One region of the Neobacillus sp. plas4 genome, then DNA from elsewhere that is predicted to be linked to it. Evidence: predicted binding sites of a transcription regulator. Region 1 holds the regulator's gene; each other region holds the start of a gene.
The links. The regulator Rex, encoded in region 1, represses fermentation and respiration genes when NADH is low (regulators of the CRP and FNR family bind a similar motif). The targets are predictions, from matches to a motif close to TTGTGAAATATTTCACAA.
Positions count from the first base shown of each region.

Region 1 (7,288 bases):
CCTTTAAACTTATGTACGGATAATGCAGCGATGATTGCAGCAGCAGGAAGTATCATGTTTGATAAAGGAATTAGAGCAGATCTAACCTTGAATGCAAATCCAGGATTAGATATTGAGTTATATAATTAGAAGTCCTTCTGAGAAAGAAGGGCTTTTTTTGTGGATAACTTTTTTAGAAAAATTGGACTTCACAGAAAAATGTGGGTAAGTGCCTTTTAATTGTTGATAATGTGGATAAGTCGATCGTTTTTTGTGGATAATGTGGAAAAGTATCTGGATAGTTGAATCAATCAGTTCTAATATGTGTATAAAGCTGTGGAAAAGGGGGGCATCTATCATTGAAGTCGAAATTTATAGCATTTTGTCGATTCATAGTTGAAAATGTAAGGGTAGATACTATATAGAATGGACGAATACATGAATATAATTAATAAACAGGAATTGTATAAATGGAGGATAAGAATGAGTAAAAAATTATGGATAAGTGTGTTAATGGGACTTTTTCTTGTACTTGCTGCATGCAGCCTACAGCCTGACACGTCACAAGGTGAAAAAGAGCCTCATGTGGTAAAGGAAGATGACAATCTAGACAAGGAACCTGATGTGGTAAATAAGGAAGACAATCAAGATGAAGAATCTGATGGTGTAGAAGGTGAGAACAAGCAATATGGAAATGAAGTATTTAATGAAGTAACCGTATTAAAAACAGGTGATCAGGTAGTAGTAAAAGGAAAGGCAAGAGTTTTTGAAGGTGTTTTTCAATATGCCGTCATTTCTGGAACAGAGATATTACGAGCAAACCATTATCAAACGGATGGTGCCCCGGCTTGGGGGAATTTTGAGATTACGATTGAAAAGGATCTATTAGCAAAAGACAATGTTTCGATGGAGCTTTTCGTTTATTCAGCTAAAGATGGATCAAAAACAAACATTCTAACGATTCCTATTAAATAGTAAAGGGGCTTGGACATAATCATCAAGCCCCTTTTTTATTATTCCGCCAGTTCGGCCCATTCATCCATTAACTGTTCGAGTTCAGCTTTTGCTTTTTCATTTTTCAAGTTAATTTCCAAGACCTTCTCATGGTCCTGGAATACTTCTGGTTCACATAACTTTTCCTCGAAATCTTGAATGAGTGTTTCCAGTTCTTCTATACGAATTTCTATTTCTTCTAATTTTCTTTTCCGCTGCCGCTCGAGCTTTTTGGTTTCTTTATCCTGATGATAGTTATTTTTCTCTAGTACTTCCATTTGTGTCTGCCTTTTATTCACACTTGCAGCTTCTAAAGCCTTTAGCTCTTCCTGCTCAAGCTTTTTTTCCACATAATAGTCATAATCCCCGAGATATTCAGTACTGCCATGGGCGCTAAGCTCCACTACCTTAGTTGCAATTCGGTTAATGAAGTAACGATCATGTGATACAAAAATAATCGTTCCGGGGTAGTCGACTAAGGCATTTTCAAGAACTTCCTTACTGTCTAGGTCCAAATGGTTGGTTGGCTCGTCCAATATCAGGACATTTGCTTTCTCAAGCATTAGTTTGGCGAGGGCTAGCCTTGCTTTTTCACCACCGCTCAGGGTGGAGACAATTTTTAATACATCATCACCCGAAAAGAGGAAGTTGCCTAAGACAGTACGTATTTCCTTTTCACTAATTAACGCCCATTCATCCCAAAGCTCGTTGAGAACGCGCTTATTTGAGGTCAATTCAGCTTGCTCCTGGTCATAGTAGCCAATGGCTAAATTTGCACCATATAGAACCTTCCCGGAAAGAGCAGGGAGTTTTTTGATAATGGTTTTTAGAAGAGTAGACTTCCCAACTCCGTTTGGACCTACTAAAGCAATACTTTCACCACGGTAAGCCCGCATGGAAATATTCTCAGATACCTTTTGTCCATCATAACCAACCGCAAGGGAATCCACTGTTAGAACATCATTTCCGGTCTGTTTCTCAATTTCAAAAGAGAAGGTTGCAGATTTCTCATCCCCTAATGGGCGATCCATCAGATCCATTTTCTCAAGCTTTTTGCGCCGGCTTTGTGCTCGTTTCGTCGTGGAGGCACGGGCTAGATTGCGCTGGATAAAATCTTGAAGGTTGGCTACCTCTTGTTGCTGTTTCTCGTATAACTTCAAATCACGTTCGTAACTGGCTGCTTTTTGATCGAGATACGCACTATAGTTCCCGATAAATTTTTGAATTTGTTTACGCGAAATTTCATAAACCTGCGTTACTACTTTGTCTAAGAAATAACGGTCATGTGAAACGATTAAGATGGCTCCGTCATACCCTTGAAGATATTGTTCCAGCCAAGTAAGCGTATCAATATCAAGGTGGTTTGTCGGTTCATCCAGGATTAAAATATCAGGCTTTGATAAAAGCAGTTTTCCTAACGCTAAACGCGTCTTTTGCCCGCCGCTTAGGCTGGAAATCATTAATGAGCTATCGTGAAAATTTAATCCATGTAAGATGGAGCGAATATCTGCTTCATATTGATAGCCGCCTTGTTCCTTGAATTTCACTTGCAGCTCGTCATATTCTTTTAGAATGCGCTCATAGCTGCTTGTATTCTCGATAGCAGCAGGGTCTGACATCTGCACCTCTAGTTGCCTGATGGCGGCTTCCATACGTCTTAATGATTCAAATACGGACAGCATTTCATCCCAAATTGATAAATGTGATTCTAAACCGGTATTCTGAGCTAAATAACCAATACTTACACCCTTTGGCTTAATAATCTCCCCGCCATCATGGGATAAATGCCCGGCAATGATTTTCAATAATGTCGATTTACCAGCACCGTTTCGTCCCACAAGTGCCACACGATCACGGGTTTGTAATTCTAGTTTTATATTCGATAAAATAAGGTCTGCACCATAGTATTTTGCTAATTGATTAACCTGTAATAATATCATTGTTTTCACCTCAATTACTCTAATAAGTGTACCTCATTCGGGGATTGTCGGCAATAAACTGCCTTGTTGTTGGGGAAAGTAAGGGGATAATCAAACATAAAATCATGTAATTTTTTATCATGAGTTCAAAGTTTCACAGACAAATTGTGAAAAATATAGTATGATTTTTGGTGGGAGGATACTGTTTATGTCTGAATTTACTCATTTTAACGAAGAAGGAAGAGCGAAGATGGTGGATATTAGCGATAAGCCAGAAACCACTCGTACGGCACTTGCTCATTCCAGCATTACTGTTAGTAAAGAAATTTACGAAAAAATAACCAATAATGAAATGAAAAAAGGCGATGTTCTTGCAGTAGCTCAAGTTGCTGCGGTAATGGCAGCAAAAAAGACGTGGGATATCATCCCGATGTGCCATCCTATTCCTTTGACGGGGGTAAATATATCTTTCTCATGGAAAAAGGAACATGATATGGCTTTTACATTAAATATTGCAGCTTCTGTCAAAACAAAAGGAAATACAGGTGTGGAAATGGAAGCGTTAACAGCTGCTTCCACATGTGCTTTAACCGTTTATGATATGTGTAAGGCAGTGGATAAAGGTATGGTAATTGGAAAGACCTATTTGGTTGAAAAAACCGGAGGGAAAAACGGAGATTTCCATAGAACGGAATCAGTAAGGTAACAATTATTAACTATAGGGGGTGGGAGAATATGAGTAATGAAACAATGAAAATACCACAAGCGACAGCAAAGCGGCTGCCCTTATATTATCGATTCTTAAAGAATCTACATTCCTCCGGTAAACAGAGGGTATCGTCAGCAGAACTAAGTGAGGCAGTAAAGGTAGATTCGGCAACCATTCGCAGAGACTTTTCCTACTTTGGTGCCTTAGGGAAAAAGGGATATGGCTATAATGTCAATTATTTATTAACATTTTTCCGGAAAACGCTGGACCAAGATGAATTAACAAAAGTAGCTCTAATAGGTGTTGGTAATCTCGGTACAGCATTTTTAAATTATAACTTTTTAAAAAATAATAATACAAGAATTGAATGTGCCTTTGATGTCGATCCAAACAAGATGGGAACAACTATCCGGGATGTTCCCATCTATCCGATGGATGATTTAGAAGAGTACTTAAAGAATGATGATATTCATGTAGCCATTCTAACAGTGCCAGCACCTGTGGCGCAGATGATTACCGACCGCCTGGTAAATTCAAATATAAAGGCGATATTAAATTTTACACCTGCAAGATTAAATGTACCTCCATCTATTCGCGTGCACCATATAGACTTAGCAGTTGAACTGCAATCTCTAATCTATTTCCTAAAGCACTATCCAACTGATGATACAGAAGAATAAGAGTAAAGACCTTTTCAGCAGCCGAAAAGGTCTTTTTTTGTCGATAAGAAATAGAGAGTGTGAACTTTACTAGCGTAACAGTGTTATGTTACACTGTATTTGGAAAGGGGTTATAAAGATGAATGAGGAGTTAATTTCAAAAAAAGATTTATTAGACTTGACCGGAATCTCTTATGGACAATTATATAGATGGAAAAGAAAAGACTTAATACCAGAAGATTGGTTTATTCGCAAATCAACGTTTACCGGACAGGAGACCTTTTTTCCTAAACAAAAGATTTTAGAGAGAATTGATAAAATTCAAACGATGAAAGAAAATCTATCCTTAGATGAATTGGCAGATATGTTTTCCCCAAATGTAAGCGATATAAAACTTGAAGCAGATGAATTAGTGAGACGTAACATTGTTTCTCGTCCAGTAATGGATTTCTATCTGGAAAATGAAAAGGGAAATCTTTCGTTTCATTTTTCAAGGATCCTGGAAGTATTTATTTTAGAAAAGCTGCTGCAGTCAGGAGAAATTAATTTGGATGAAGGGAAAATGCTCTTGCAGGTATTGATTGAAAACAGGGATCAAATCAAGCAAAAAAGAACGGACTTGGTGATGACGAGAAAATTAGGGGTTACACAATGCCTATTGCTAATGAATACGGAAGGATACCATTTTGATTCAGGAACGAAACTGGTTTCACATATTTCAATAAATGCATGTATGGAAGAAATCAAAGCGAGATTCGTATAAAGGGGAATGAACGATGGAAACGAAAAAACGAGGAGACCTCATCATCAATGGGCTTGGGTCATCTAATGGGGGACAATTTGAACGTGTTACCTTAAATGGTAAAGGAACGATTAATACTGATGTAGAATGTACCCAGTTTGAATGCAGTGGATTAGGGACAGTAAATGGGAATGTGGCAGCCGCTACAGCAAAGATTAGCGGGAATGGGAAAATAAACGGATCAATAGAAGGAGAATTCCTTTCGATTGATGGCACTGCAAAGGTTAAAAATCATGTGGCTGTAAAAAATTTAAAGGTATCAGGGAAAGCTTCTGTTGGCGGAAAAATCAAATGTGATGAGATAAAAATAAAAGGTAGAATGACGGTGGGAGAAGATTGTGAAGCGGAAACCTTTAAGGCAGAATCACAATTTACAATAGGCGGTTTGTTAAATGCTGATCTGATCGACATCACGATTTTTGCTGAGTGCAGAGCAAAAGAGATTGGCGGTCAAACGATTCTTATTAGACAAAAATCGCCATTTTTTTGTTTATTAAAAGCGTTCATTCCAACCCAACTAGAAACAGAATTAATTGAAGGCGATAGGATTGAAATCGAAAATACGAAGGCTGCTGTTGTCCGAGGAAACAACGTTACGATAGGTCCGAATTGCCTTATTGGTGTTGTAGAATATTCGGGAGAATTTTCGATGGATGAAAAAGCAGTGGTCAAAGAAGTCCGAAAGGCTTAAGGGGGGAAGAGAAATGGCAAAAATGCAAAATTTAACGATTAAAGGGTCTGGCAGTTATCCTGGCGGTCAATATGACAAAATCAGCATTCGAGGAGAAGGCACGATTGTGAATGATATCGAATGCTCCGTTATTCATGTGTATGGAACAAGTGAGGCATTAGAAAGTGTTAAAACAGGGTCGATCAAAGTGTACGGCGAGGCAGAGGTAAAAGGGGATTTACAGTCCGATGAAACGCTGATTATGGGATCAATGGAGGTTGGCGGCCGAGCTGGTTTAAAAAGAATTAAAATCCTTGGGATGCTGGAAGTGGGCGAGGATTTAACGGGAGAAGAAGCGAATATAAAAGGCAGTATATCTGTAAACGGAGACGTCGAATATGAAACCTTTGAATCAACAGGAGGGTTTGAAATCAAAGGTCTTCTTAATGCCGATAAGATAAAAATTTCATTGCGTTTTGGGCAAAGTTCAGCGGAGGAAATTGGCGGAGGGGTCATAAGTGTTAAGAAAAAAAGTTCTTTTCTTCCTTTTAGCAAAGATACAGGAACTCTAACCGCTAAAGTTATCGAAGGTGATGACATTTACCTGGAAAATACAAAAGCTGACATCGTTCGCGGTAAACGAGTAAAAATCGGCACTGGCTGCCAAATTGGGACAGTGGAGTATACGACGGAATTAGCACATGATCAAAGTTCCACGGTTAAAACAAAGATAAAGCTTTAGAGGAAGGGCTTTGTTAAAGACTGATGTGGGGTATTTTTCGAAAATAATTTATGAAGGACAAAACTCGTTGAGGAAATTCTTGAAATGTCCTTCACCCTGGTTATGAGGGACAAAACTCGTTGAGGAAACTCTTGAAATGTCCTTCATCCTGGTTATGAAGGACAAAACTCGTTGAGGAAATTCTTGAAATGTCCTTCACCCTGGTTATGAGGGACAAAACTCGTTGAGGAAACTCTTAAAATGTCCTTCATCCTGGTTATGAAGGACAAAACTCGTGAGGAAACTCTTGAAATGTCCTTCATCCTGGTTATGAAGGACAAAACTCGTTGAGGAAACTCTTGAAATGTCCTTCATCCTGGTTATGAAGGACAAAACTCGATAAGGAAACTCCTGAGATGTCTTTCATCCTTGTCATGAAGGACAAATCTCATTGAAGAATCTCCTGATATGTCCTTAATCAATCTTTTATATCGCTATACAGATAATCAACAATGAACAATAAAACAGCCAAAGGAAAAAGCCTTTTCACCCACAAAGTGAAAAGGCTGGTTTGTTATTTTTTTGGTTTTTCCTTATATCTATTGTGAAGGAAGATCATTCGTATACCTGAACCAAAGTCAAAGGTAGCCAATAAAACGAGCAGGTAGCTGAAAAATCCCCAGCCGTTTTGCTGAACATCCTCAATGGCAAAATAGGTAAACAAACCTCCTAAAACAAAATAGATAATCCCGGAAAACATAGGTGAACGTCTCATAGAAAGCCTCCGATAAAGTTTTGAATCGATTCTGCCTCACGAATGAATTCGTCTATCTCAT
Region 1 covers NZ_CM170152.1:286,398-293,685, forward strand. The annotation lists gene tsaD (tRNA (adenosine(37)-N6)-threonylcarbamoyltransferase complex transferase subunit TsaD) at 1-129, shown strand, start outside; gene AC2TFD_RS01530 (Gmad2 immunoglobulin-like domain-containing protein) at 463-954, shown strand; gene AC2TFD_RS01535 (ABC-F family ATP-binding cassette domain-containing protein) at 993-2,912, opposite strand; gene moaC (cyclic pyranopterin monophosphate synthase MoaC) at 3,100-3,597, shown strand; gene AC2TFD_RS01545 (redox-sensing transcriptional repressor Rex) at 3,627-4,280, shown strand; gene AC2TFD_RS01550 (YhbD family protein) at 4,399-5,022, shown strand; gene AC2TFD_RS01555 (bactofilin family protein) at 5,036-5,752, shown strand; gene AC2TFD_RS01560 (cytoplasmic protein) at 5,766-6,473, shown strand; gene AC2TFD_RS01565 (YdiK family protein) at 7,027-7,227, opposite strand; gene AC2TFD_RS01570 (CPBP family intramembrane glutamic endopeptidase) at 7,224-7,288, opposite strand, start outside.

Region 2 (7,288 bases), 660 kb from region 1:
TCTGCTTAATAGCGGCGTCAATTATCTTTCTAATCTCGCCGTTTGGAAGGATTTCTTCCACCAGCACTGTAAATGAAACAGGTGGAAATTCCTTGTGTTTTTCAATCCATTTAGCTGCCAAAAGCGGGCGGAATATATTGAAGTATCTTTTAATTTTGACTTCGTCCCGATTCAAATAATCACGATAATTACCTTTTGCCATTTTTAAATAGTGGTGAATGCAAGAAACAGGAGAAAAAATGTGGTTCTTCAACCCTTGGATTTTTTGTATGGCAGAGTACTGCTTATAATAAATAATATTTGAATGGAGCCATTCCAAAAGAGGCGGATTGGATTTGCGAAATAACCGCAAGGCTTTGGCAAGTTCCCAGCCATTTAGGTCGAGGAGATTGTCCACTGAAATTGTAAGCCTATCATGCTTTGGAACCTCCAGCACATCACGCCTTTGATCAATCGAGAGGTACCAATCCCTCTTATGAATATAAATAAATCGAACATCAAAGTCGCTGCCCATCGATGGAAATCCCCAGGAACGGCTTCCCGATTCACATGCATAAAGGATTTTAACTTCATATTCAATTTCGATTTGGTTGAGTACTTCTAAGATGTGTTCTTTCATTCACAAAACCTCCTAATAGTACTATTTGTTTCCTAAAACAATCCAATCTATATTCACCAAAATAAAATCTAAGAAAATAAATGTTTAATGTTGTTTTTCCTGTAAAATTTGCCCTATAATAGATATATAAACGTTCACAAAATTGTCAAAAATATATTTTTCTAATTTGGAAATAAAATAAAATATAAGAGCTGGTATGGAGGGGAACAGAAATGATTCGAATGGCTGTTGCGGGTGTTGTAGGTTTTATTCTAATTTTCATTGAATCTATGATTGTAATGAAAATAAAAGGGTATCATGGAATTGAGTTCGGAGGCTTAGCACCTTTCATTAACGTATGGGCTATGAATTTCTTTTTTGTATTTGCTATACTCACTCAAATTACAAATTGGTATCAAGATCGCGTAGGATTTGAACACGGTGAAGACAATAGTTATTAAATAAAAATGCCTCAATCACATTGTGACTGAGGCATTTTTACTGTCCAGCTCCAGCGCCCTAGCGGCTAGTGTCCTTCGCTCTCCGCGAGTAAAAATCCCTTCAGGATTTTTACCTACCTACGAAGTCAAGCACGAATGCGCCTCCGGCCCTTCGTGTTTCCTTTATCTCAGTTGGAGCGCTCCACAGGGAACGCTTCGGCAGCATAGGCTTCGCACGAAGGAAAAGCGTTAGCTTTTACGAGGAGGCCATACGCCGCTAAACACTAAGGAAAGCTCCTTCGAATAATCATCGCAGGACCAAGCTGCATTTTGGCTTGGTCCGAGGGCGCTTGCGCTTTTTTATTTATGCATGTTGTTTTGCTGTTTCTTTACCTTTAAGAGCGGTTTTACGGATGAATGGTACCACCCAGCGGTCAAGACCAATACGACCAGCGTTGTAACCTGCTGTTAAGATGATGAATCCTAAGAAGATATCAGTTGGGTTATGTGATACTGTTCCTGCTAAGAAGAAACTGAAGTTCATTACTAGACCAAAAAACATTGCAGTTGTTGTTAAACATCCAAGCATAAGACCTAAACCGATTAATGTTTCGCCCCAAGGAACGATGAAGTTGAACACATCGATATTTGGTAACGCAAAGCTTTCTAAGAAATTAACATACCAGCCGTAGACCACGCTGCCATCAGGGCCTTTTACTGGATTAGCGATTGCTCCTTTTAAGAAGCCAGAAGCATCGAAGGCACCGCTTTGTAATTTTCCTAGTCCTGCAGTGAACCAAGCATATCCTAGATATAAACGTAAGATTGTTAAAATACCAGTTGCAATTTTATTTTCTCTTAAGAAGTTATTAAACATAAAGCATTCCGCCCTTCAAAATTAATTAATTTGTATTTGATAGTTACACTATAAAAGATTTTTTAAGTTAACTACATGAGTGTAGTGATAAGTTCACATTTTGTTAGAAAAGTTTTGTCAAACTTTTGAACAACCTTTTTTAGGCAGCTGATTTTACTTTTTCTTTCAAACCGTTTGCTCTCATTGTCTTACGAAGAAATGGAACGACCCAGTAATCAAGACCGATACGACCAGCATTAAATCCTGCAGTTAAGATTATAAATCCTAAGAATATATCCGTTGGGTTATGAGATACTGTGCCTGCTAAGAAGAAAGAGAAGTTCATTACCAATCCAAAGAACATTGCAGCTGTTGTTAAACATCCAAGCATAAGGCCTAAACCAATTAATGTTTCGCCCCAAGGAACGATAAAGTTGAAGACATCAATGTTCGGTAACGCAAAGCTTTCTAGAAAGTTTACATACCAGCCGTAAACCATGTTGCCATCTGGACCTTTAACTGGATTTGCTACAGCATTCGTCAGGAAGCCAGAAGCGTCAAATGCACCGCTTTGTAATTTCCCTAGCCCTGCAGTGAACCAAGCATAACCAAGATATATACGTAAGACTGTTATGATTCCAGCCGCAATTTTATTTTCTCTTAAAAAGTTCATAAACATTCTTAAGCCATCTCCTTGTTAATTACGTTTTCAATATTTATTACACTGCTAATATATCAAATTAATCTCGAATTCAGTGTAGATTGTTCATTGATTCACATATTTGTAAAAAAGTTGTGAACAAATTGCGAACACGGGAGGGATTGACAAAACTAACATCATTAGTTAATGTTAAACTAATGATATTAGTTAAAGGGGATGGCCGCAATGAGAGTGATCAAGAATGGATATTTATATCAAGTCACATTTTTGCCGAATTTTTTTCCTGTTAATTGCTATTTGGTGGAGGAAGAGAAAGAACTAACCCTGATTGACGCTGCACTGCCCTTTAGTATGGACGGTATATGTAAGGCGGCAGACAATATTAAAAAGCCAATCACTAAAATTATATTAACGCATGCACATGAGGATCATGTTGGTGCGCTAGATAGAATAAAAGAGAAGCTGCCAAATGTGCCTGTTTATATTTCTGTTAGGGATAATAGAATTATGAATGGTGACCTTTCCTTAGATCAGCATGAACCTCAAACCCCGATAAAAGGCGGAGTTCCAAAAAAGTTGAAAACCAGAGCGAATGTACTATTGAAGGAAGGGGATCTTGTTGGATCATTAGCAGCCATTGAAACACCTGGACACACACCTGGATCGATGTCTTTTTATGATACCCGTACACATGCGTTGATCGCAGGGGACGCTTTTCAAACACGAGGTGGTATTGCAGTTGCTGGGGATGTCAAGCCATGGTTTCCTTTTCCAGTGTTTGGAACTTGGAGTAAAGAAACTGCGTTGGAAAGTGCAAGGAAATTAGCTGACTATAAGCCAGATCTTCTCGCGGTGGGACATGGGGAACTAGTGAAGAATCCAACTGGAGTAATGGAGCAGGCAATTCGCAGTCTTGAGAAGAAATTAAACTAAGGAGTTTTGAGCAATGTCACCAAGACCTAAATTAGGACTAGAAATAAATGAAATTCTAGAAGCAGCAGGGGAGATTGCCGATGTTTTTGGGATTCAGGAAGTTACATTGGCAAATCTGGCGAAAAAACTTGGAATTCGGCCTCCTTCGTTATATAACCATTTTGATGGTCTTGGAGGCTTACGAAAAAAAATGGCCATTTATGGAATAAATCGTCTTTATGAAGAATTAACCACAGCTGCTATTGGCGTGTCTGGAGATGAGGCATTACTGGCAGTTAGTACAGCCTATGTGAATTTCGCCCGGAAACATCCGGGTATATATGAAGCAACCTTAATGGCACCTGATATGGAGGATAGAGATGTGCAACAGGCAGGTGCTAAGGTGGTTGAACTATCTGTTCGGGTATTGCAGGCATACGAATTAGATGGCGATCATGCTTTACATGCAGTTAGAGGGTTGAGGAGCATCCTACACGGCTTTTCTGCATTAGAACAGCGCGGTGGATTTAAGATGGATTTGGATTTAAATGTGAGTTTAGAAGTAATCATTAAAGCATTTATTAAGGGGATGCGTAATAGCTAGGGGTCGTTTTCGGCTGTAATTGATATCATGATATATGGTTTACCGCAGATATAATCACTTTACCGCAAATATAATCACTTTAACGCAGATATCCGTTAACCCAAACTACAAATCTCAAGTGACTTGCTAAATTGGCAAGTCTTCTTTATGAATAATGATGTTATAATGATAGTAATATTAAGATTTAGATCAAAAAGGAATGAAGATATATGAGTAAACTTGATAAGTTTGGCTTAGTTTTGGACGTTGAAACAACTGGGCTGGGCCCGACTACGGATGAAGTAATTGAACTTGCAGTGAAATTGTTTTCTTATAGAGCCGATACAGGAGAAATTCAAGAGATTATCGAAGAAGAATCTTTTTTAAGAGAACCACTTTCCAGTACTGCTAGAAGAAACTATGACCGTGCGTACCAAATTCATGGAATTCCCTATGAATTAGTAGAAGGGAAGAGTTTCTTAGATGGAAAGATTAAGACCTATTTCCATCGTGCTGATACTGTCTTTGCACACAATGCCTCTTTTGACAGAAGCTTTCTTTATCAGATGTACCCAGAAATAAATGATTTAAAGTGGTACTGTACAATGAGAGGGGTCAAATGGAAGAATTATGGTTTCCCTAATGGTAAACTCTTAACCCTTTTACAAGCGCATCAAATCACAAACCATCAAACACATAGGGCACTTGATGATATTACATACCTCATGGACTTACTCAGAAAAACCAGTCCCAATGGAAACCTGTATCTACAAGAAGTACTCGAAAATGGCCCGATGAGAAAATACCAGCCAGCAGCCACACGATCTAGATTGGGATAATTATACTGGGAACCTGCAAAATGAAAAAGAGCAGTCATTCAGAGCAGTCATTCAGAGCAGTCATTCATAAGAGGGATGAGAGCCCGAAACCCACAAAAAGGGGAAGGGACGGTCACTCATAAGAATGATGAAAACTCAAGGAATACTACTATAGATCAAAAAGAGGTAGAAGCCCTAAGATATTTGGGATTTCTACCTTTTTTTCTGATTTAAGTGCGTTAACAACACACTGTCCACCTGAGGTGGACAGTGTCCACGAGCGGTGCCTGTCACCGGGGAGTGTCACCGCGGTGACATCCCCCGGTGACAGGCACCAAACTACATAAAATTATATGTATCTATCTTCCACAATCTTGCAGTGGTGCATTTGGTGACCGGCTAGGATGTAGGCGATGGCTCTTGTGGTGATTTCTGTTCCATTTGCGTTGCCTTTGTTTTCCCATGCTTCATCTGGCAGGTTCTGAATTAGGGTGATGGTTGCGTTTCTAACTGCTTTGAAGTCTTCCAGGATGGTTTTCAAAGGCAGGTTATTTGTTTGTGCTGCTTGGACATAGTCGCTTTCATTAAATCCTGCTAGAGGTGTTTGATCCCCGCGACCCACACGTAATAACCGGTAGCTCATAATTCTTTCTGTATCGGAAATATGCCCTAACACTTCTTTAATACTCCACTTTCCTGGAGCATATCGATGTAAACTAACCTCTTCTGAAATGCCTTCAAAAAGTGTGATCGTCTTTTGGAGATTCTCTTGCAGCAGCTGAACTAAATCAGCTTCAGGAACTAGATCTACATAAGGTACATAATAAACAGGATACTCATTTTTCGTAGGACGTTGAAGCATTTTTCCATTCTCCCCTTTCCATTACTACATAATGGTGAATTTATTATGGGGCATTGCAGCCTCCCATTCTCTTCCACCATTTAATCATACATCGAAAACTTTGGATTGTTAATTACCTCTTAAGACCTGATTTCTTAGGGTGGAAAAATAATTAAAAAAACGTTTACAAAAAGTTGTTGACGAATATTGTCGAGGATGATATTCTATGTTTACAGTTAATTTGTTAGTTCATTAAACAAATTAATTGTACATTCTCGAGATGATATGGTTATAAATATTTTGGTAAAGAGTTTCAAAAAAAGGCGACAAAGCAATTCATTATTATGTAAGGGTTTTAATTAAATATTTTAGAATGATTTATGGGAGGGTTAACAATGGCTCAAGCATTACAAAAGAAAGTAGATTCCTCACAATCAGGTGGAAAAGCAGTTCGTCCATTTGGGATGAGAGATAAACTAGGTTATTTATTTGGTGATTTTGGAAACGATTTCTTCTTTATTCTAGTAGCGGCGTTCCTTATGGTTTATTACACCGATGTATATGGTCTTAATCCAGCTGCTGTCGGTGGTCTATTCCTAATCGCCCGTTTATGGGACGCAGTTGCTGACATTACTTGGGGCCGCTTCATCGATACAAGGAAACCAGGAAAGAATGGGAAGTTCAGACCATGGATTTTTAGAATGTCATTTCCACTTGTCATTACTGGTGTCTTAATGTTTGTTCATATTCCAGGAATGTCTGATGGATTTTACCTTGCGTATGCATATGTAACCTATATTATTTGGGGAACATTATATTCTACTGTGAATATTCCTTATGGCTCTATGGCTTCTGTCATCACAGGTGATCCTGTTGAACGTACGGCATTATCAAGCTGGAGAACATTAGGAGGAAACTTAGCTGGATTGATCATTAACGTGGTTGGACCAATGATTTTGTTTGTTGACAATAAAGCAGATGCAAATCGATTCCTTTTAGGCGCTATCATTTTCGGTGTTCTTGCAATCGCTTGTTATATGGCATGCTATAAATTATCTGTTGAACGTATTGTAATGGATGAAACAAATAAACCAAAAGCGAACTTTATGAAAACAGTAAAAGGTCTTGGTAAAAACAGACCACTCATTGTGTTCCTTACTCTTTCTTTACTGTTCTTGGTTTGCTTTATGTTAATTGGTACTGTAAACGTATACTTATTTAAAGATTTCTTTGGAAACGCTAAAGCATTAAGTATGGTTGGTCTTCTTCAATCAGTGGCAGTATTTGTTGGTATGCCAATGGTAAAACCATTAGTTTCAAAATTTGGTAAAAAAGAAGTGGCTTCAGCTGGTCTCTTACTTGCAGCACTTGTATATGGGGTTTTATATTTCTTACCTAACTTAACAGCAACACAATTTATCGCAGTTTTAACAGTTGGTATGTTTGGTTATGGAATTTTCAACCTAGTTATTTGGGCTTTCGTTACAGACATCATTGATTACCATGAGTTTTTAACAGGACTTCGTGAAGATGGAACTGTTTACTCTATCTACTCAATGGCTCGTAAAATTGGACAAGC
Region 2 covers NZ_CM170152.1:946,060-953,347, forward strand. The annotation lists gene AC2TFD_RS04785 (nucleotidyltransferase domain-containing protein) at 1-619, opposite strand, end outside; gene AC2TFD_RS04790 (hypothetical protein) at 832-1,059, shown strand; gene AC2TFD_RS04795 (DoxX family membrane protein) at 1,403-1,915, opposite strand; gene AC2TFD_RS04800 (DoxX family membrane protein) at 2,055-2,573, opposite strand; gene AC2TFD_RS04805 (MBL fold metallo-hydrolase) at 2,781-3,488, shown strand; gene AC2TFD_RS04810 (TetR/AcrR family transcriptional regulator) at 3,502-4,071, shown strand; gene AC2TFD_RS04815 (exonuclease domain-containing protein) at 4,281-4,889, shown strand; gene AC2TFD_RS04820 (DinB family protein) at 5,218-5,730, opposite strand; gene AC2TFD_RS04825 (MFS transporter) at 6,105-7,288, shown strand, end outside.
Region 2: the regulator Rex is predicted to act here: its motif matches at 2,657-2,674, upstream of AC2TFD_RS04800 (DoxX family membrane protein).

Region 3 (7,288 bases), 3.0 Mb from region 1:
CATCAATGGCTCAATCTTCGTATAATATACCCCAAAAATTACACCTGCTGCCCCAGCTAACGCTGAACCAATGGCAAAGGTATAAGAAATCGTTCTGTCAACATTAATACCCATTAAACGGGCGGCATCCATATCATGTGAAACAGCACGCATAGCTTTCCCAATTTTTGTTTTATGAACAATAAATTGAAGAATAATCATTAGCCCAACCGATACTGATAGGATAAACAGAGACTGGCTGCTAATTTGTGCACCAAATAAGTTAAAGCTTGTGCTCGGCAAAACATTGTCTGGATACGCTTCCGGCTGTGCACCTCGAGCATAGATAACACCGTATTCAATTAATAACGACATCCCAATTGCTGTTATTAAGGCAGCAATTCTCGTTGCATTTCGTAGACGTTTATAGGCAATTCTTTCAATTAAAACTCCAAATACGGCACAAAAAGTCATTGATAATAACAATGCTGGAAAGAATCCTAGACCCCATCCCTTAATCGCATAAAACCCGACGAACGCACCTACCATAAAAACGTCACCATGAGCGAAGTTAATTAATTTTATAATTCCATATACCATGGTGTAGCCTAATGCGATTAAGGCATAGATGCTACCGAGTGAAATTCCATTTATTAATTGTTGTAGCCACTCCATTGTAATCACTCCTAATTCCAGTTTCACTCATATAAAAAGTAGTAGAATGGAGGGTCATCCCTCCATTCTACTTGTCAGTACTCTTAAGGATTTACTTTTGTGTTAAACACTTGTTTTCCATCTACATATTCTAAGATAGTAGCTGTTTTAATTGGATGATGATTTTCATCAATTGATAATACTCCAGTAACAAGGCTTAAATCTTTAGTTTTTGCTAATTCTTCTTGAATTTTGCTTGAATCGATACTGCCTGCACGCTCAATGGCATCCGCTAAAAAGTAAACTGTATCATAGCCAAGTGCATTGAAAGCGTTTGGTGCTTGGTCTTTGTTCTTTTCTTTAAACGCTGAAACAAAATTTTGTACCTTTTCATCTGGATCTTCAGAAGAGTAATGGTTGATCAGATACGTATTATTTAAAGCCTCTGCACCAGCTAAATCAACCAACTTTGGAGAATCCCAGCCATCTGCTCCCACTAAGGGAACATCAATACCTAATTCACGTGCTTGCTTTACAATTAATCCTACCTCTTCATAATAACCAGGAATGAAGATGAACGATGGATTTTTTGCTTTGATTCTTGTTAATGTAGCTCGGAAGTCTGTGTCTTTTGCTACATATGCTTCTTCGGCAACGATTTTAGCGCCTGCAGCATCAAATGTTTCCTTGAAAGCATCCGATAAACCTTTTGCATAGTCACTTGAGTTGTCTGCTAAAATGGCAGCGTCTTTTACTTTTAAAGTATCCAAAGCAAAGTTAGCTGCAACAGTTCCTTGGAACGGATCAATGAATGAAGTACGGAAGACGAATGGTCTTACTTTCCCCTTATCATCTACTGTAACACTTGGGCTTGTACCACCTGGAGCAAGTAGAACTGTTTTTGTATCATTGGCAATCTGTGCCTGAGCTACTGTATTTCCGCTTGTTGCAGCACCAATAACAGCAGTAACTTTATCTTGGCTTGTTAACTTAATGATACCGTTTGTAGCCTCAGCTGCTTCAGATTTATTATCTACTTTGATTACATCAAATTTCTTACCATCAATGCCGCCATTTTTATTAATCTCATCTACAGCCATTTCTATACCTTTTGCCATAGATTCACCATAAGAAGCAACATTACCTGAGAGTTCCATGTTTACTCCCAATTTAATCGTATCTGAATTGCCGCCTGAACTATCCTTTGCGCCTCCAGCACATCCAGCCAACACACCTGCAAAGATGGTTGAAGCCATAAACACACTTGCTAATTTCTTTTTCATGGAATTTTCCCCCTTGATTGAATTTTCTGATACTATTTTTCATAGTTTAGTATCTTCTTTGACCCATGAATTTTGTTTACTAGGTAAATTAACTGATTACATTTGTTATTGTAGTACTTTTTTCGTTATTAGTCTAGTATATTATTTTAATATTTCAGAACTTTATTTTTATTGTAAATATTGAAGCGCTTTCTTTGTTGTTACAGCAATTATTAAACGAAATTAGAAAAACGCTATATTAACTATTTTTGCGGTATATTAAAGGTAAAATTTACTATTATTGTTAAATATTCAATACCATTTAATTGGTACGATTGAATGGCTTTCCATAATAGTATAGATAAAAAAGGAAAGAAGACATTTTTCGTCTTCTTCCTTTAATTCAGAAATATCCTTTACCACCTATGTGCCTTTGCGTTTGATCTCAATATAATGTTATGTTGAGATCTTTGTGTTTGCCCATTTACCTGAGTGGTAACACGCTTAGGACGTGTCCAATTATGGTGAAACTTTTGAGACTGTGGATCCAAATTATCTTGATAACTCACAATGAATCACCTCAATAGTTAGGATTTGGATACTCTGAAAAGCGATATTACTGGAATATCTGTCATAGTATTTGATTTGATAGCTAGAAAAATACCCCTTAAATACAAAACTGCAGATGAACATTACTAAAAAAACGCATGGATCTCCCCATGCGTTCATAGTATGATGGTTCTTTTACTAAGACATTATCCTCTTTTCTCCTTCTATTGCTTGAATCGGATCAATATTTTGCGTAAATTCAAGTGTTCCAATGTATTTTCCATTCTCATCCCTAACGGCAAAATAACGAATATACACATATTTATCACGGAACTTAATCCAAAAGTCTTCCGTATCTTTTCTCCCTGCTTTAAAGTTAGCTAACAGTTCTTCTACAACATGGACACTTCTTGGTGGATGACAATTTTGTACCGTACGTCCAATAACTGCTTTTGTTCGAGCAAAGATTCTTTCTTTTCCGTGTGAAAAATAGCGAACAACATCGTCCTGATCAATAAACGTGAGATCGACAGGTAATTGATTTAACAGGAGTTCAAGCTGCTTTAATGATAATATCCCGGTTTCCATTTTTATATAACCTTCAGAAATCGCCTTTTCGTCTAAAGCGTGCCTTTCTGGTTTCCATACTCCAGCAGGGGCTATTAGACAATACCCAATTTCATCACTTTCACGGGCAATTTTTACCCATTCATCTTCAGTAAAATTGTTTAATGCCATTGGAAAAAGAATATTTTCCTCCCGATAGATCATGGTTGTTACTTCTTGAATAACAAAATTTAATGCTTCCATTACTGCCTGTTTGTCTCCATTATAAGAAGTTAACTTCTGCCTAGCATCTTTAATACCATCGCGAATAAAATCATTAATACGCCACATGTTCGTAGTGGGTCCAAAAATGCCATACGTTTCTAAATAAGGGAAAATCAAATTTTCTTTCCTGCTATAGTGCTTATCGATATCAAGAAGCAAATTGATATCTTCTATGAGCTTAAGCACATTTTCAGGACTATCTGCCTGAACAAATTTCCCTAAATCCCCTTGGATAGTGATATTAGCAAGCTTATCAAGCTCTCTATTTTCTAAAATGAAAGTATGGATAGGATGTCCAGGAATTTCCTCAGGCTTATTGGTTTTTTCAATTTCTTCAATAGAATCTTTAAAAATTTCTGTGTGCTTAGCATGTAGTTGGTGCATTTCCTCAACAGAAAGACCTCCATAATCATGCTGAAGCTGTGAAATTTCATCAATGGTGATTTTTCCGATAAATGCATCAAAATGTGCTTTGACCTCGGCCACATTCTTTCCAGCATGAAGGTCCTCAAAGATTTGTTTTAATATTGCTTGGCGTTTATTTGGATTGTTTGAACGTAGTTCACGATTATTTATGAATTCACTCATCAGGATTCTCCTATCAAATGGTTTATTTTTAAATTGGTAATGATAATTAATCTCATAGTTAAAATAACACCTTTTCATCAGCCTGTTTGTGATTAACATCATTGATGTGGAAATTAACGTATGAAATGTGAAAAATATAAGAACAAAAGATAGACCAAGAAATTGACAGTATATCGTTCCCATGATATATTTATCTCGAATTAGAGATATTTTAATCCGAGGGATTACAAGTAACTCCAAATGATTTATTAGCGCGATAACGGGAATATAGTGGAATACATTTATTGGAGGTATAAACGTGAACAATTTAAAAGGAATACACCATGTAACAGCCATTACAAGCAGTGCAGAGAAGAATTATGAGTTCTTTACTTTTGTTTTAGGTATGCGGTTGGTTAAGAAGACTGTAAACCAGGATGATATTCAAACCTATCATTTGTTTTTTGCAGACGACACCGGCAGCCCTGGAACTGATATGACATTTTTTGATTTTCCTAGCATTCCAAAAGGTGTGCATGGAACAAATGAGATTTCAAAAACCTCATTTAGAGTTCCTAACGATAGGGCGATAGATTATTGGGTAAATCGTTTTGATCGTTTGGAGATAAAGCATTCGGGGATTAAAGAACAATTTGGTAAAAAAACAATCTCGTTCGTTGATTTTGATGACCAACACTATCAATTAATTTCGGATGAAAATAACGAGGGTGTGGCTGCCGGTGTACCATGGCAAAATGGTCCGATTCCATTAGAATATGCCATAACAGGTTTAGGTCCCATTTTTGTTCGGATTGCTAATTTTGACTATTTTAAAGAAATGATGGAAAAGGTATTACTCTTTAAAGAAATTGCGCAAGAAGGTGACTTTCATTTATTTGAAGTGGGTGAAGGAGGAAATGGTGCCCAAGTTGTGGTTGAATATAATGCAGTTCTTCCACCTGCACGCCAAGGTTTCGGAACAGTCCATCACGCTGCATTCCGTGTGGAGGATCGTTCTGTACTAGACGAATGGGATCAACAAATGCGTCGTTTCGGCTTCCAAACTTCAGGTTTTGTCGATCGCTACTTTTTCGGATCTCTTTATGCTAGAGTTGCCCCTCAGATTTTATTTGAATTTGCAACAGATGGCCCTGGATTTATGGGAGACGAACCATATGAAACGCTTGGTGAAAAGTTATCACTACCACCATTTTTTGAACCAAAACGTGACCAAATTGAAAAATTAGTGCGTCCAATTAACACAGTAAGAAGTACATTGAAATTTACAAAAGAATAAGAAAAGCGCAAGCGCCCTGGTCAGCGGCGTATGGCCTGGAGCGCTCCAACTGAGATAAAGGAAACACGAAGAGCCGGAGGCGATTCGATGTCGACTTATCGTAGGTAGGTAAAAATCCTGAAGGGATTTTTACTCGCGGAGAGCGAAGGACACTAGCCGCTAGGGCGCTGGAGCTGGACAGTAAAAATAGAGCGGATCCCTTGGGAATCCGCTTTTTTGCCTATTATTATAAGGTTGTAATGATCGGTCCGTTTTTTGTAAGGATGATCGTATGTTCGTACTGTGCAACATAACTTTCCTCAGTCACATAGGTCCAGTCATCACCTTCAACTTGAAAAACTTCCTCTTCCTTGGTTGAGATAAAAGGTTCGAATGCAATTACCATTCCTTCCTTTAAAAGTTCGTCATCCCAGGTGTCATGATAATTATAAATATGATCTGGCGCTTCATGTATTCTCCGACCGATTCCATGACCAGTTAAATTCATAATAACTGTTAAACCATGCTGACGTGCCGTTTGAATAACAGCTTTCCCTAGCCCGCTTTTCTTTGAACCAGGTTTTGCCTTTTTTAGACCTGCTTCAAATGCTAATTTTGCAACATCACAGATTTTTGTTAATATCTCTTCCCCTTCACCGACAACAAATGAGATACCTGTATCGGCGAAATAGCCATTTTTAGAACCAGATACATCAATATTTACGATGTCTCCTTCTTTTATAACTCTTTTCCCAGGAATTCCATGCGCTACTTCCTCATTTACACTAATACACGTATATCCAGGAAAGTCATATTCACCCTTTGGTGCTGAGATTGCCCCTGCCTTTTCGAAAAGCTGGCCCGCTAAATCATCTAGTTCCTTTGTAGTTATACCAGGTACTGTTCTTTTTACCAATTCATCTCTTATTTCGGCACAAATTTTGCCGATTTCTTTTAGTGCTTTTATATCTTCTTCTGTTTTTGCAATCATGTATTTTCCCTACTTTATCAAATTAATATCGTTGTAAATTTTCCATTCTTATATTTTAGGCTTACTTAATATAAAAATTCAAGTATATTTCTTTATAGCTATATTCCTAAAAAATTAATCTTCTTAGCTCCAATGGGCTGGCCTCACTAATGAGGCTGGTAATTTAGTGCGTTTATTCCCCTTAGCTGCATTCACTTGGGCCTGGGTAAGAAAAATACTCCCAGTAAGATTTGCTCCACTGATTTCCGTATCCCTAAAATCCGCTCCGATGAAATCACTCCATCTAAGGTCTGCGTTTCTAAGGTCTGCAGCAATTAGTAAGGCGCCTCTAAGATTTGAGCCCCTTAGATCGGCTCCTTTCAACTTTGCCCCTAAATAATCCATTCCGCGACGTGTATCTTTTTGCTTTTTAGTGACTTGAGCACGAACCAACTCACTTGTACGAATCAGCAGCTTGTTTACCTTATCTCTATGTTGATTCACATCGATGCTCAATATGAACTTTGGACTTTTACCGGCCAGTTCTTCAGTCTCAACAAGACTTTCATTTAATTCTTTATAGATTGACTTTGCAGCATCTGTAGTTAGTGCTTCATATAGGTACCATAGCATCTCATGAAGTTGCTGCATAATTGGATATACAACAAACATCTCTTGAGCAACATCCTGGTTTAAACGCCAATCCTTTCCATTATATGTGAGTTGAGATACCTTTTGACCAGCCCCAAAGCATTCATAAGCCGAACAGCCACGAAACCCTCTATTTCGAAGGTCATTATGTATGCCACATAGATAATTGGATTGTAAATTACGGCAAGGAGTCCCGCCGTCTTTATCAAAGGCGAAATCGGCTGATTTTGCATAAGGCAGTGCCACGCAGCACAAACCAAAGCAATTTTCACAGTCAGCACGTAAATTATTCAAAGTATTGTCGTCTATTACTAATGCGCAAGACATAATAAACACACTTCCTTCTATTAAAAAACTTACCTATTAATCCATTTGAAAAATCTCAACTAGATTTTATCTTAACACAGATACCTAAGTTAGAACTGCACGGGCATGATTTCCTCCTATTCGTACTATTATCGGTATAGATAAAGCTGATTCAGGTACGATTAAAATTATTATTAATTTTTACAAAAGCAATAAAACATAATTTTCTTACACTATTTATCG
Region 3 covers NZ_CM170152.1:3,418,097-3,425,384, forward strand. The annotation lists gene AC2TFD_RS16965 (branched-chain amino acid ABC transporter permease) at 1-654, opposite strand, end outside; gene AC2TFD_RS16970 (ABC transporter substrate-binding protein) at 738-1,916, opposite strand; gene AC2TFD_RS16975 (YpzG family protein) at 2,312-2,464, opposite strand; gene AC2TFD_RS16980 (DUF438 domain-containing protein) at 2,643-3,863, opposite strand; gene AC2TFD_RS16985 (ring-cleaving dioxygenase) at 4,162-5,139, shown strand; gene map (type I methionyl aminopeptidase) at 5,366-6,109, opposite strand; gene AC2TFD_RS16995 (pentapeptide repeat-containing protein) at 6,233-7,066, opposite strand.
Region 3: the regulator Rex is predicted to act here: its motif matches at 3,989-4,006, upstream of AC2TFD_RS16980 (DUF438 domain-containing protein).

Region 4 (7,288 bases), 1.2 Mb from region 1:
CAAGCACCGATGATTTTGTTGCAGCATGTACAGGGCTTAGAATTTACAGAACTGCCAGGAAAAGAGAGATGCTGTGGGTTTGGAGGAACATTCTCCGTTAAGATGGGGAATATTTCAGAGCAAATGGTCGAAGAAAAGGTTTGTTCAGTTGAAGAGACCGGGGCAGATATATTAATTGGGGCAGATGCTGGATGCTTAATGAATATAGGCGGCCGTATTGCCCGAAAAGGCATGCCAGTTAAAGTCATGCATATTGCAGAGGTCCTTAATAGCCGATAAAAATAGATTACACGATTAAAAAGGGGGATGACCAATGTCGATGAAAATAAGCGAAGATAAGTTTACTGACCGCGTTGATAAAGGACTGCACGATTCCTTCATGCGTGGAGCTGTTTCGAGTGCCCAAGGACGATTTCAATCACGTCGTTTGGGGGCTGTAGAAGAGTTAGGGAACTGGGAAGATTGGCGCTTGCACGGGGAAGAAATCCGCCAGCATGTACTAGAAAACCTAGACTATTATTTATATCAGCTAAGTGAGAATGTCTCCAAACGAGGAGGACATGTCTTCTTTGCGCAAACGGCGAAAGAGGCAACGGAGTATATTAAGAATGTCGCGGAACACAAAGGCGCTAAAAAGATCGTAAAATCAAAGTCGATGGTGACGGAAGAGATCAATTTAAATGCAGGTCTTGAGCAATTAGGTTGTGAGGTGATTGAAACAGACCTAGGGGAATACATTTTGCAAGAGGATGACCATGAGCCTCCTTCTCACATTGTTGTTCCTGCGCTGCATAAAAATAAGGAGCAAATCCGTGATGTTTTTAAAGAGAAGCATGGATATCAACATTCAGAAAAACCAGAAGAGCTCGCTTTACATGCGCGTGAAAAATTGCGGCAAGAATATTTGACAGCAGATATCGGAATCACAGGATGTAACTTTGCCATTGCTGAAACCGGCTCAATTACCCTCGTGACAAATGAAGGAAATGCCGATTTAGTATGCGCTTTACCGAAAACACAAATAACAGTAATGGGAATGGAAAGACTTGTTCCAACCTTTGAGGAAATGGAAGTCCTTGTTAGTTTATTAACAAGAAGTGCCGTAGGGCAAAAACTGACAAGCTATATCACCACCTTAACAGGTCCTAAAGAGGAAGGAGATGTCGACGGACCGGAAGAATTTCACTTGGTCATTGTCGATAACGGCAGATCGGACATTCTTGGCGGTGAATTCCAATCCATTCTCCAATGTATCCGCTGTGCAGCTTGTATTAATGTCTGTCCCGTTTATCGGCATGTTGGCGGGCATTCATACGGTTCCATTTATTCTGGTCCTGTCGGTGCGGTTCTTTCACCATTACTTGGCGGATACGATGATTACAAAGAGCTGCCATATGCCTCCACCTTATGCGGAGCATGTACAGAGGCATGTCCAGTGAAGATTCCGCTCCATCAGCTGCTGCATAAACACCGCCAAATCATCGTGGAAAAAGAAGGTCGAGCGCCAATATCTGAAAAGCTATTAATGAAGGCATTTGGTTTTGGTGCGTCATCCCCTGCACTTTATAAAATCGGCTCAAAACTGGCAGCGCCGGTTATGTCCCCGTTTACGCAGGACGATAAAATCTCAAAAGGCCCAGGACCTTTAAAAGCATGGACAGAATCAAGAGATTTCCCAGCACCAAATAAAGAAAGATTCCGTGATTGGTTTAAAAATCGTCCACAAGGAGGGAAAGAATCATGAGCGGTACGATACAGAATCGGGAGGCTTTTTTAGAAAAAATCGCTAATCGTCTAGGAAGAGAACAAAAAACGTCAATAGAAAAACCGAATTGGATTCATCATCCTCAAGATGAGGTGTTGAAAACCGCCACACAAGATGAGTTGGTAGAAGTGTTAAAAGAACAATGTAAAAATATTCATACCGATATTGTCATTACCTCTACTGAAAAGCTTTCTAACGCATTAAAAGAAGTTGTCCAACAATATGGCGGAGGCCCAATTGTAACATGGAAAGACGAGCGCTTTTCACAATATGGTCTTACAAAGCTAATGGAGGAAGAATGGCCGAAAGAAGGAATTGATCTTCATATTTGGGACCATACAAAAGGCGAAGAAAATATTGCGAAGGCCGAGGCTGCGAATGTCGGAATCACAATCAGTGATGTAACACTAGCAGAATCAGGCACAGCAGTTCTTTTCAGCAGCAAGGATAGGGGGAGAAGTGTCAGCTTTTTACCGGCCGCTTCCATCATTATTGTCCCCAAAAGTAGCATTGTTCCGCGCATGACACAGGCGGCCCGCATCATTAACGAAAAAGTAAAAAACGGTGAACAAATCGCCTCCTGCATTAACTTCATCACAGGACCAAGCAACTCAGCAGATATCGAAATGATTCTTGTTGTTGGTGTTCATGGACCGATTAAAGCTGCTTATCTTATAGTGGAAGATATATAAAAAGAATGGGTTTATACACGTTGATTTGCCAATTGTCCTATTGGAATTAATTCACTATAAAGGTAATATAAAGTTTATGGAGCAGCCTGTTTTAAGTTAATTCCTTAACATATGAAGGGGATATTTTTCTGGTCACAGTCATAATAACAGAAAAGTAGAATCAATTGCAGCCCTGATGTCTAGTCAGGGTTTTCAACTATATCGGGATAGAGGTAAAACGAATGAGCATTGGATGTTTGATGACAGAACATCGAAATATAAGTGTAATGTGGAAGACGGTATCTGAGGATTGTAATTTAGCTTGTGATTATTGTTATTACAGTACTTGCGGCGGAAAACCAGGAAAAAAAATTAACCGAATTGATTCCGTGATTTTAGATAAGTTTATGAAGGAATATATGGAGAGGTCAAATGGGGTTGCATCCTTTGCCTGGCAAGGAGGAGAACCTTTACTAGCAGGGCTTGATTTTTTTGAGGAAGTAGTAGCTCTTCAAGCTAAATACGCACCGAAGAATACAATTATTTCTAACTCACTCCAAACCAATGGAACGTTACTAAATGATAAATTGGCGTTTTTTTTTAAACAGTATCAATTTTTAGTTGGAGTCAGTTTAGATGGACCAAAGGAGATTCATGATACCCGAAGAGTGGATTCACGGGGGCAGGGCAGCTTTGACCGGGTTATGAAGGGAATTGGGTACCTTCGTAAGCATGGGGTAGATTTTAATATTTTAACTGTCGTGCATAAGGGGAATGTTGGAAAAGCAACAGAGCTGATGCGATTTTTCGAATCTGAGGGATTTGGTTTTGTTCAATTTATCCCATGTATGGATTTTCGTGCTCAAGAGGTTAACGCTCCCGGTGATTACGATATTACTCCGGAAGAGTACGGCGCCTTCCTTTGTGAAGCCTTTGATTATTGGTATAACAATGGCGAACCAAGGACTTCGATCCGCTTCTTTGATGAAATGCTTTCTGTTTATGTAAATCGGGAGCCTGGTTCATGTGTCCATATGGCGTCATGCCCGCAAACGATTATTCTAGAACAAAATGGGGATGCCTTCCCTTGCGACTTTTTCATTAATCCAGAATGGAAGATTGGTAATGTCGCAACGGATTCTATTGATCAACTATTATCCAACCCATTATATGATACCTTCCTCAAAATGAAGCCAACATTTCCTGAACCTTGCAAAACGTGCGATTGGAAGAAGCTCTGCCACGGTGGATGTCCTCGTAACCGGAAATGGAGTGCTGATCGTTCGACATCAGAGGTTGACTATTTTTGTTCGAGCTATAAGCAAATTTACAGGTATGCAGATGGTCGGATGAAGCAGCTTGGGGATAAAGTTAGATCCCACTTATTCCAGCAGAATGTGGCACGCTTTTTTAAAGGAAAGTCTCCAAAGAGGAACGATCCTTGTCCGTGCGGCAGCGGGAAAAAATACAAACAATGCTGTGCAGACCTTCGTGTCAGTTAGGACATAAATTATGTGGAATATAAATAGGAATTTATATCGTTTAATGTTTTCCTCATTTCCCAAAAATATTTTGTAGATGGAATTGCAGGTTCAATTAAAGGTTAAGGTGGAGAAGAGAAATGAAGCCCAATGTTTTATTGATCATGGTTGATCAGATGAGATTTGATTGTTTAAGCTCTGCAGGTCACCCAATCGTTGAAACGCCCAATCTAGATCAATTAGCAGCGGAAGGTGTTACGTTTGGGAATGCTTACAGTGCAACGCCGACATGTGTCCCGGCACGTGCTGCTGTATTAACTGGTATGTCACAGCGTTCAACCGGACGGGTGGGGTATCAGGACCGAGTGCCTTGGGATTACCCGCATATGCTGCCGGAAGAAATGAGCCATGCGGGCTATCATACCCAAAGTGTCGGAAAAATGCATGTGTATCCTTCCAGGAATTTATGCGGATTTCACAATGTCATTTTACATGATGGCTATTTGCATCATAATCGTTTTAAAAATACGCCATATCAAGAGTCGTTTGAACAAACTGATGATTACTTGCCATGGCTCCGGGAGCGTCTTGGCGGTCATCGGGATTTAACGGATATTGGTTTAGATTGTAATGCTTCTGCGATGAGCCGTCCTTGGCATTTGCCGGAAGAGTTTCATCCAACGAATTGGGTTGTTACTCAATCGATTGATTTTCTGAGACGGCGGGATCCAAGAAAACCATTTTTCTTAAAAATGTCGTTCGTTCGCCCGCATCCACCGTTTGATCCACCACAAGCCTATTTTGATTACTATATGAGTAAGGAGATAGATGATCCAGTGATTGGAACATGGGCGGCTAAAGATGAGGCAGGATTAGGGCTGCTCCCTACAACAAGAAGAGGGGTGGTTCCGGAACAGCGCCTTAAGCGCGCACGTGCAGCTTATTATGCATTAATAGCGCATATTGATGACCAAATTGGCCGTTTTATTCAGTCCATGATTGAATATCAAGTTTATCATAATACAGTCATTTTGTTTGTCTCTGACCATGGGGAACTACTGGGGGATCATCATTTTCTAGCTAAATCGCTGGCATATGAAGGCAGCGCGAAAATCCCTTTTATTCTTTCTGACCCTGGAAATCAGCTTGGTATCCAAAAGGGTACAACCTGTGACAAAATTATTGAACTGCGAGATATCATGCCGACTTTATTAGAGGCAGCGGATGCTAAGGTACCTGAAACGGTAGAAGGAAAAAGTGTTATTCCGCTCGCAAAAGGAATGGATATAGATTGGAGACCTTACCTCCATGGAGAGCATTCATTTGGTGATTTATCTCATCACTATATCGTAAACGGCAAAGAAAAATATATTTGGTATTCGCAAACAGGTGTCGAACAGTATTTTGATTTAGATAATGATCCGCAAGAAATCTATAACTTAAGTCAAGATGATAGATATCCAGAGAAAATAGCATACATGAGAAATATTCTTATTGAGGAACTAGAAGGAAGAGAGGAAGGATACAGTGACGGAACTCAGTTAATAATGGGTTGTAAGCCGAAAGCTGTATTGAATAATAGATAAAAAAAATAATAGAACTCGCCCGAGTTCTATTATTTTTTATCAGGTTTTGAATTGACATTGAATACACAACTGTTAGAATGTTGTTATCGATAACACAAACAGAGAATAAGACTTTTTTTATGAGTAATAGAAATATTTTAATAAAAGATGAAATTCAGATAAAACAATTTAAATATGATGCTATTCTTTGGAGGAGTAATTGGAAGGGTTTTCAGAGAGTTTTGAGAAAGAAAATATTACAATTCAAAAAAAGAAACTTTTTGGAGGTAGTTTGAATGATTAAGAGAAATGATTGGGAAAACATTACCGTACTGCATAAAAACAGAATGGCTGAACGGGCGTACTTTCTATCGTTTTCCGATGAACGTTCTGCTTTAACATATGATAGAGGAAATTCCCAAGAATTTAAACTTTTAAATGGAAGCTGGAAGTTTCATTATGCTGAAAACCCGGGGCTTGCTCCAGAGAACTTTCATCAAGATCATTTTGATGTGAGTGACTGGGATGAGCTCATCGTTCCTTCCCATTGGCAGATGAATGGATATGGAAAGCCGCATTATACGAATGTTCAATTCCCGTTTCCGGTGGATCCGCCGTATGTACCAACAGAAAATCCAACGGGCTCCTATCGAAGGAATTTTTATATTCCAGCCCAATGGCTCCAGCAAAAAATCATCTTACATTTTGAGGGTGTAGACAGTGCGTTCCATGTGTGGGTCAATGGCCAAGAGGTCGGCTATAGCCAGGGCAGCCGAATTCCAGCTGAATTTGATATCACCCCTTACATCCATGAGGGCGAAAATACATTAGCAGTTAGAGTCTATCAATGGTCTGATGGCACCTACCTAGAAGATCAGGATATGTGGTGGTTAAGCGGGATCTTTAGGGATGTGTATTTATTAGCAAAACCAATGGTTCATATTCAAGACTTTTTCGTCACAACCAACTTGGATGATCAGTATCAAAATGCGACCCTTTCCATTAATACAGTCATTGAAAATGGCACCAGCCAAGTGATGGAAAATTACCAGCTTGAATACCGCCTTCTTAATCAAGACGGGACTTTGGTGACAGGAAATTCACAGAAGGTGCTTCTGCCTGACAATCGATTAATCAGTGTTAACATCGACATTCCCGTTGAGAATCCTGAAAAGTGGTCCGCCGATCATCCATATTTGTACCATTTATTGATTACGTTAAAGGATGGTGCTGGGAATGTGATAGAGGTAATTCCAAATAAAACTGGATTCCGTTCAATCGAATTGAAGGATGGTGTTGTGCTAATAAATGGTGAAGCCATTAAATTCAAGGGTGTCAATCGTCATGATTCTCATCCAGATTTAGGACGGGCCGTGCCACTCAATGCAATGGAGAAGGATGTCATCCTGATGAAACAGCATAATATCAATGCGGTCAGGACAGCCCATTATCCAAATGATCCGAGATTCTATGAGCTTTGTGATGTATACGGTCTGTATGTCATCGATGAAGCGGACTTAGAAACCCATGGCTTTGAACGTGCTGGTAATGCTTTACTAGGTGATAATCCAGATTGGGTAAAGGCGAATATCGATCGAGGAAAGTTAAGTGATGATCCTGAGTGGGAAGATGCTTATATTGATCGAGCTAAACGGATGGTAGCACGCGATAAGAATCACCCTTCGGTTATTATGTGGTCATTAGGAAATGAATCAGGATTTGGATGTAACCATGAAGCAATGGGCAGATGGATCAAAGAAAATGACCCGACACGCCTTGTTCACTATGAAGGTGAAGTTAGAAGTA
Region 4 covers NZ_CM170152.1:5,217,768-5,225,055, reverse strand. The annotation lists gene AC2TFD_RS26300 ((Fe-S)-binding protein) at 1-279, shown strand, start outside; gene AC2TFD_RS26295 (LutB/LldF family L-lactate oxidation iron-sulfur protein) at 314-1,744, shown strand; gene AC2TFD_RS26290 (LutC/YkgG family protein) at 1,741-2,457, shown strand; gene AC2TFD_RS26285 (anaerobic sulfatase maturase) at 2,679-3,938, shown strand; gene AC2TFD_RS26280 (arylsulfatase) at 4,058-5,503, shown strand; gene ebgA (beta-galactosidase subunit alpha) at 5,779-7,288, shown strand, end outside.
Region 4: the regulator Rex is predicted to act here: its motif matches at 2,497-2,514, upstream of AC2TFD_RS26285 (anaerobic sulfatase maturase).